4 regions of the Vibrio algicola genome follow, and region 2 is predicted to be linked to each of the others. Evidence: predicted binding sites of a transcription regulator. Region 2 holds the regulator's gene; each other region holds the start of a gene.
What was found. Region 2 encodes CRP, which controls carbon source genes, mostly activating them, when cyclic AMP is high. Its sites were predicted from a motif close to TGTGANNNNNNTCACA; they were not measured.
Positions count from the first base shown of each region.

Region 1 (2,212 bases), 410 kb from region 2:
GTTGGGATGCTTTCTTCTTCGGTGCAGACTTGCGAGTGTTCTTCTTTTTGGGTGCAGGACTTTTTCTTACGTAATCTCTATTAGCCACGGGCGCTCTATAATTTTGTATTGTTTAAAAAAGGAGCCACATATTAATACCAATTGGCTCAAATATCTACGATTTATAAAGTGGCATAAAAAAGCCAACCCATCGCCTCTCTCTAATTAAAAGTATATAAGGCTTAAGTTGGCTGAATCTATTATTTGGATTTTATTATTTAATTTTTGGTGGCCCAGCGCTGTTGCGGATGACTAAGTTGGCTTCGAGTAAGCGCGAACCGGCTCGAACTTCATTGCCTTTTAGTGTTTCTAATAACATCAACATTGATTGTTTGCCAATCTCATAACGAGGCTGAGCAATAGTGGTTAATGGCGGTTCGCAGTATTGTGAAAATTGAATATCATCAAAACCGACTACCGAAAGATCTTGTGGTATCCGATAGCCCATTTTCTTCGCTTGCTGCATTGCGCCAATCGCCATTGCATCATTATGACAAAAGATAGCGGTTGGAGGTTCAGGCTGAGTTAATAATCTCTTAACCGCTAAAGCACCGGATTCAAAACTGAAATCACCGTAGACTCTATGACTAGGGTTCATTTCTAACCCAGCTCGGCGCAGAGCTTGTTGATAGCCTTGGTGGCGGAACTGACATAAAGCTGCACTCTCTGGACCTGACATTTCGGCCACGCGTTTATGTCCCATTTGAGTCAGATAATTCACGATATCAAACGCGGCGGTCAAATTATCAATATGCACGGTTGGTAATTCTAGCTCTGGCGCGTATTCACAACCCATTACCAAAGGTGGAAGATTTTTTTGTTCCGGCTTGCTGACATCAAAAGGGGTGTCACTACCGAGTAATACCATGCCATCAGCTTGTTTGGTAAACACCAAATTCATAAACGTGGTTTCACGGTTAAGTTGCTGACTGCTATCACCCAGTAAAATTAAATAATCATGTTCAGCGGCGGTATCTTCAATCCCTCGAATGATTTCTGAGAAATAAGGATCACAGAGATCCGGCACGATAACGATAATGGTTTTCGATTCGTTGCGTCGTAAGTTTCTTACCAATGAGTTAGGCGAATATCCCGATGACATCACCGCATCTTCTACTCGTCTTCGAGTTGAGTTAGATACTTTTTCTGGGCTCATTAATGCTCTTGAAACGGTGGCAGTGGATACGCCTGCAAGTCGGGCAACCTCCTTCATTGTCGCCATAAATTTTCCTCTCTCTAAAAACCCAAATGGGTATAACCTATATCTTAAAAAATGCGCTGATATAGGCAAAATAATGGTTTCATCCCACCGGATAACGACGTCTTAATGTTATAAAAATGGGTGGTGAGCATTCGCGCTGGTTACCCTGCTTATGATTAAAACAAAACGTTAATCCGACAAGGAGGCATTAGCATTACGAATATTCTCATTTTATGCTTAAAATTAAGTAGTTAACATTAATTAGGCTGCAATAATTACATAAAAAAAGTGATATTGCTCGCATTGAATTATTTTGCAGCCCTATTTATAACTATTGAGATATTACTAACTAAGGTCTTGCGGCTCGATGTCTAATGACCAGCGTACTTTTTTGGCCAGTGGCAACAGCTGAATTGCCGGTTTTGCCGACGCTAAGATACGCTGCATTTTCGATCTTGTTTCGATTTGTAGCAGTAGTTGCCAGCGGTATTTTCCTGCGCGTTTGGATAATGGTGCCGGCATAGGGCCTAGTACCATGCAAGTCTCATCAAACAGTGGATGCGCTTCTAATGTGTGTCTAACTTGGCGTAAAAAACTTTCGGTTGAGTCATTTTGAGTCGCTTCGGCACGGATCAAAGTCAAATGAGTAAAAGGTGGCAACAGTGCCATTTTTCGCTCTTTCAGTGCTGTCTGAGCAAAGTGGTGATAATCCTTATGCAACAAGGATTGTAATAACGCATGCTCGGGGTGGTGAGTTTGCAGTAAAACCTCACCTGGTTTACTGGCTCGCCCTGAGCGACCAGCAACCTGAATAAACAATTGTGCCAACCGTTCTGAGGCGCGAAAATCACTGCTATAAAGCGAACCATCGACATCAATTAGCCCCACTAAAGTGACATTAGGGAAGTGATGCCCTTTAGCCAACATTTGCGTGCCGATTAAAATTTGATACTCGCCAGTACGGATCGATTC
Region 1 covers NZ_CP045699.1:214,204-216,415, forward strand. Annotated here, with positions in the region: gene GFB47_RS00980 (SPOR domain-containing protein) at 1-88, opposite strand, end outside; gene cytR (DNA-binding transcriptional regulator CytR) at 254-1,261, opposite strand; gene priA (primosomal protein N') at 1,586-2,212, opposite strand, start outside.
Region 1: cytR (DNA-binding transcriptional regulator CytR) is a predicted target of CRP. The motif match lies at 1,528-1,543, and genes of this name have one in related genera.

Region 2 (2,212 bases):
GCTTGATTGTGGCGGCATTACCGGTGATTTTCACCTCTTTTGGATTTCATGGCAGCATTCCTGCCGTGGTACGTTATTTAGATCTGGATATGAAAGCGCTGAAAAAAGTGATGGTGTTTGGGTCATTATTGCCGTTAGTGGTGTATATCCTGTGGCAATTAGCGACATTAGGTGTGGTCGATCAAGCCACGCTTGCACAAGCCGGCAATGTCACCGCACTGGTTGGAACCTTGGCGCAAGTGATCCATAGTTCTGCCATTTCTCAAGTGGTGTCAGTGTTTGCTGATCTGGCTTTAATTACTTCTTTTCTTGGGGTGAGCTTAGGCTTATTTGAATTTTTGGGCGACAGCTTGAATAAGAACCAAAGCAAAGGTGGCCGAGTGGGAATCGCGTTAGTGACCTTTGTTCCGCCATTGTGTTTTGCTCTATTTTACCCGCAAGGCTTTATTATGGCACTCGGTTATGCCGCGATTGCCTTAGCGATTTTAGCGTTACTACTGCCGGTTGCGATGGTGAAACGCTCGCGTCAACTCAACTTACAAACCCAAAACTTTACCGTTGCTGGTGGTAATGTGGCGTTGATGTTTGTTTTATTAAGTGGCTTGGTGATCATTGGGGTACAAGTGCTAATCAGCGTAGGAGTATTGCCCGCTATTGGGTAGAGAGTAACGAAAAAGTAAGATCGAAAAAGCCACTGGATTTGCATTCAGTGGCTTTATTTATTTTTGCGTGTACTTAAAATAATCGTGTGTGACGATTAACGAGTACCGTATACCACGATGGTTTTACCATGCGCAGAAATTAGATTTTGCTCTTCTAGCATTTTCAAGATACGACCAACGGTTTCACGAGAGCAGCCAACAATTTGACCAATCTCTTGACGAGTTATCTTAATTTGCATGCCGTCTGGGTGAGTCATTGCATCTGGTTGTTTGGCTAGATTAAGTAGCGTTTGTGCAATACGACCGGTAACGTCTAAGAAGGCTAAGTCACCCACTTTTTGGCTAGTGATTTGTAGGCGAGTTGCCATTTGAGCTGACAGACGCATCAAGATATCTGGATTCACTTGGATAAGCTGACGGAATTTCTTAAATGAAATTTCAGCAACTTCACAAGGTGATTTAGCTCGAACCCAAGCGGTACGCTCTTGATCTTCTTCAAATAGACCTAGCTCACCAATAAAATCGCCTTGGTTTAAGTAAGACAAGATCATCTCTTTGCCTTCTTCATCCTTGATTAATACAGCCACAGACCCTTTTACGATGTAGTACAAAGTTTCTGCTTTTTCGCCAGCATGAATCAAAGTACTTTTTGATGGGTACTTATGAATATGACAATGCGATAGAAACCACTCTAAAGTTGGGTCAGTTTGAGGTTTACCTAGAACCATAATTTGTTACTTCCTCTGAAGGGCTTGCTCAGTTTTGAGTCATTCATCCTGAGACCGGCTAAACTGGTCAAATAGAATAGGTGTTCATCATTTACGCTGCAAGCACTGTTACTGCGTTGGCTTTAAATACTACCCCTTTCCGTAGCGAATTTCTTGATTTTGATCGCCCTGAAGTGGGTATTTAAGCTGTGAAAGTGTGGCCTAAGTCACAGACTCAGCAGTAAGGTGAAATTGATCACCTTTTTAGCCAATTTTACCGGTGTCGATCAGTTGTTGCAGTAGAGGTTGAATGATCAGTTCCATCGCAAAACTCATCTTACCGCCTGGTACCACTAAGGTGTTATGGCGTGACATAAAGGAACCATCAATCATGGCAAGTAGGTAAGGGAAGTCGACATTTTTAATTCCACGCAAACGGATCACTACAAAGCTTTCATCTAAGCTTGGGATGCCTTTGGCGTTTAATGGGTTAGAAGTATCAACGGTTGGCACTCGCTGAAAGTTGATATGAGTACGAGAAAACTGCGGCGTGATGTAATTTAAGTAATCATCCATCGAGCGTACAATCGAATCCATCACCGCTTCACGCGAATGGCCACGATCGCGGGTGTCGCGCACAAATTTTTGGATCCACTCCAAGTTAACAATCGGCACCATACCAATCAAAAAATCGACATGTTGCGAGGCGTTGACTTCCCCATCGACCACACCCCCATGCAAACCTTCGTAGAAAAGCACATCGGTATTATCGGGTAAACCTTGCCATGGGGTAAACGTGCCTGGCATTTGATTGTACGGTACTGCTTCATCAAAACTGTGTAA
Region 2 covers NZ_CP045699.1:2,320,508-2,322,719, reverse strand. Annotated here, with positions in the region: gene GFB47_RS10640 (aromatic amino acid transport family protein) at 1-662, shown strand, start outside; gene crp (cAMP-activated global transcriptional regulator CRP) at 758-1,390, opposite strand; gene GFB47_RS10630 (phosphoribulokinase) at 1,634-2,212, opposite strand, start outside.

Region 3 (2,212 bases), 300 kb from region 2:
AATGGTTGCGCTAAGCGCCATCTTGGGAAAGTATTGGTAGAAAAGCGAGAGTGAACCAAAGCCAGTGCAGTGACCATGCTTGGGTTTTGTAAGTCTAAGAAATACTGAGGAACTTGATCTGTGGTTAATTGCCCTTTATAAACCAAAGTCTTGTAAGACATTGAGTTAATATAAAAATCATCACCAATATTAGAAACTGACTCTAAACATACTCGAACGGTGTAGTTACGCAGAACATAAAGTTTACGTTCCAGTTCTGCAGGAGTGGTACTCGGGCCACCTGAAATAAACACATGTTCAAATTGAGGTTCGGTGCTGAGGGGATCTTCACCGATCATGGAATTATCAACCGGCAATACACGGTAGCCAATAATTTCGAGATCAAGACGAGCCGCATTGCGCTCTAGAATATCGCGACACTGTTGACGCTTGTATTCATCTTTAGGAAATAGAACCACACCGACGCCATATTTTTCAAATGACGGTAGGCGAATGCCGAGCTTAACAGTTTCTTCTAATAAAAATTCATGCGGTTTTTGCAGTAAAATACCCGCGCCATCACCACTGCATGGGTCGCAGCCTTGACCTCCACGGTGTTCCATACGAGCCAACATATCGAGGGCTTGTGTGACCACGGCATGAGATTTTCGGTTTTTTAAGTGGGCAACAAAACCGATTCCACAGGCGTCATGCTCCAATTCCGGAGTGTACAATCCCTGTGTACTTTGCTCTCTACTTACCATAGATACATCCTTCCAAGTTAATGGCAGAACTAGGCTGGGCATCATGCCCCACAACTAGTACTACTTGTCCTTTATATATTTATAATCTTTTGCTGATCTCACTCAAACTTGGGAAATCAACCCGATTCCTTTCCATTATTCGCAGAAAAATATGTGCGAAAAAAATGATTCCATAGGTGTTTCGTTTGCTATTTTAGTAAATCGACAGGGATTTCTATTGCCAATATGGCGAAATCTAGCGATTTATATTTTCCTTTTAGCGTGATAATTATCACGAAAAAAGCAGTTTCGTATAAACATCCTACATTTTTGTACTATGTAATTCCAACGAAACTTTACTCGATAGATACATTTTTTTGACATTTGTTGAATATTAAATACTTAAAAGCGTGGATTAATGATTTTTTATGCCAATTAGTTGAATTTATATTGCCATTATTGGTTTGTTGATAACTTGCTTTTTTGTTATGTGATACGCATAAATTTAAGCGTTAATCTTTGTGTTTAGTCTCGATATGATGTGATCAAACACTTAGTTTTGATTGGTGGATTAAGAACAAGAGTTCTAGATATATGCCCACATTAGAAGGGAGTGAATATTGGCTTGCGAATATGTGAAGGTAGATAAGAATAAATACCTCTTTATGGTAGATTTCCTTGTATTATGTAGGTGGCAATTTTAATAAAGTATTTAATGTAATTTAAATGGGTGAAAAATGAATGAACTCGCCGCTGTCAATCATGCGCTACCTGTAAGCAATAATATAGCGCCCTCTTCGGAAGGATATATCAAAGATTATTTAGCTAAGTTTGCGCTAGATTCGATATCGGAACTGGTGTTTTTTAAAGATGCAAATGGTCAAGTATCAGGCACCAATCGAGCGTATGACCGTTTTTGGCTCGAGCGAGAAGCAGAAAGTTGTGCCAAATTAAGTTGGGATGATCAAACTTCGCGCGCCACTGTTAAACGTTGGACCACGTTACCAACCGGTGAAAGTTGTTTACTTGAAACCCATATTAGCGCTTTGATGGGAGATGCAGGGATACCTATTGGAACCATTGGCATTACTCACGATGTGACCGAGTGGTATAACACCGAACAATCTTTTCTTTATGAAATGGAACGTCGTCAAAATATGGAAATTGAACTTGCTCAGCGTGACACTATGTTGCAATCATTGATGAATGCTTCTCCAGATCCGATCGCTATCTTCAACCAAAATCGAGTTCATGAGGCATGTAATCAACCGTATGCCGACTCTTTAGGGATAGCCAATCCCGACATGCTGATCGGTCAGCGTTTAGAGAATTTATTGCCAATCGAATTAGTCGAACGTTTTAAACAGTCGGATTTGGAGGTTTTAAAAGAAGGGAAAACCATACGTTTTGTTGATACCACTGAAAATACAGCGGGAGAATTAAATTGGTATGACATCGTCAAAGCGCCGTATACCGATCCACTCTCTAAT
Region 3 covers NZ_CP045699.1:2,022,833-2,025,044, reverse strand. Annotated here, with positions in the region: gene gltB (glutamate synthase large subunit) at 1-743, opposite strand, end outside; gene GFB47_RS09235 (sensor domain-containing diguanylate cyclase) at 1,460-2,212, shown strand, end outside.
Region 3: gltB (glutamate synthase large subunit) is a predicted target of CRP. The motif match lies at 1,004-1,019, and genes of this name have one in related genera.

Region 4 (2,212 bases), 630 kb from region 2:
CCATTCATGAATACCCCAGCAGATTTATCGCCACCGAAGTAACGGTTCAAATCACCGGTTTTAATCGTATCAGTCACAGTGTTCACAACTGCAGTAATATGAGGAGTAACAGAGTTAGCAAAATCAAACGTATGCTCTTGACCAACAACTAATGTTTTAGCAATCGCTGGGTCAACACATAATTGGTGAATATTCGAGAATGCACCAACGCCTGTTACCATGATTTCTTGACATGAACCCATGCCGAACCAGAAGTAAGAGTTAAGCACATGGTGTAGACCAACAGGAATTAATGCACGGTTTAATGTACCGTAAATAAATTGACCGACTGCACCAGAAGTAGAAATACCGTGTGCTAGTGCGTCAAGACCGTTTTGAATCACAGGCCAGATCACACCGAAAATAGCACCAGCAACTAGAGCCACAAGACCAGCCATGATAGGCACTAAACGACGACCAGAGAAGAAAGCTAACCACTCAGGTAAACGCGTTTTATGGAACGCATTATAACAGTGACCTGCGATGATACCGGCAAAAATACCGCCAAAGAATGACATATCGATAGTTGAATCGATATTTTGAGCTGTCGCGGTAATAACAAAATAAGCAACTGCACCAGCAAGACCAGCAGCACCAGCCCCATCTTTCGATAAACCAATCGCGATACCTAAACCAAATAGTAAAGGTAACTGACTAAAGATTGCATTACCAGCAGATGCCATAAATGCGATATCCAATATATCAGGTTGACCTAAACGTAATAACAACGCTGCAACAGGTAGTGTTGCAATAGGTAGCATTAGTGCTTTACCTAATCTTTGTGCGTATCCCAGAATATTCATTGAATTCCCCCCTAAGGATTTTGTATGAACTTCAAAACTTATTTTTATTAAAAAATTTAGTACAGCGACAGTCTATGTGATTAATTTTAGCCCGCAAATTAAAACCTCATTATTTGTGATCTCAATCAAGAGTTATTTGTCTGATCGCAGCTAATTACGCCAATTTTAGCATCTTGGGACTAGATAGTTTTGAAAACTTATTTTATCATTCGAATTAATGGTTTTTTTCCTTTAACATGAATTCATTCTAAATGGCTATATAAAGGTTCTTGCTTGCTTAACCTATAGTCTCTGAATTTGACGTGTATCAGCTTTAATACGGTTGCTTTGCCTCGCAAACTTGCTGTTTAATCGTGTGAATCAACACAGTTAGCTGTTTTTAGACTGCCAAACACGCCAAGTTAAACGATAATGGTATAAGTCTATTTTATACTCACATTTGTTGCTCTGCTTTGAAAAAGTATAACGATAACTAACCAAAGCCGACAACCATCAAGATTTTAAATAAATTAGAAGGGTGCTCCCTATGTATGCGCTGCTTAATGCAAAAATTTACACCGGACATGATGTGCTTACCCAGCACGCTGTATTGGTTGATGCGGGTAAAATTCATGCTGTAATTAAAGCAGAAGATTTACCACAAGGTATTGAAACCAAGGATTTACAAGGCGATATTCTTTGCCCTGGCTTTATTGATTTGCAACTTAATGGTTGTGGAGGGGTGATGTTTAATGACCTGATCTCGGTTGATACCATGCAAACTATGCATCAAGCCAACTTAAAATCAGGTTGTACCAGCTACTTACCGACTTTGATCACTTCTTCAGATGAAGATATGCACCAAGCACTTAAAGCCGGTCGTGAATATCTTGCTAAATACCAACACCAGGTTCTCGGATTACACCTTGAAGGCCCGTTCCTCAATGTATTAAAGAAAGGTATTCACCGTCCTGATTTTATTCGTAAGTCAGACGATGATATGATTGCTGCTATCTGTAATAACAGCGATGTGGTTGCCAAGGTAACTTTAGCGCCAGAGCAAAATAATCCTGAACATATTCGACGCTTACGTGACGCGGGTATTGTGGTTTCAATCGGCCATACCAATGCAACCTATTCTGAAGCACGTGAAGGTTTTGCCAACGGCATCAGTTTTGCTACTCATCTATTTAATGCGATGACGCCAATGGTGGGTCGCGAACCGGGTGTAGTGGGCGCGATTTATGATACCCCTGAGGTGTATGCTGGTATTATTGCAGATGGTTTCCATGTTGATTACGCTAACATCCGAATCGCTCACAAAGTAAAAGGCGATAAGCTCATATTAGTGACCGATGCCACAGCTCCAGCAGGTGCTGTAATGGATCACT
Region 4 covers NZ_CP045699.1:1,685,941-1,688,152, forward strand. Annotated here, with positions in the region: gene nagE (N-acetylglucosamine-specific PTS transporter subunit IIBC) at 1-842, opposite strand, end outside; gene nagA (N-acetylglucosamine-6-phosphate deacetylase) at 1,369-2,212, shown strand, end outside.
Region 4: nagE (N-acetylglucosamine-specific PTS transporter subunit IIBC) is a predicted target of CRP. The motif match lies at 957-972, and genes of this name have one in related genera.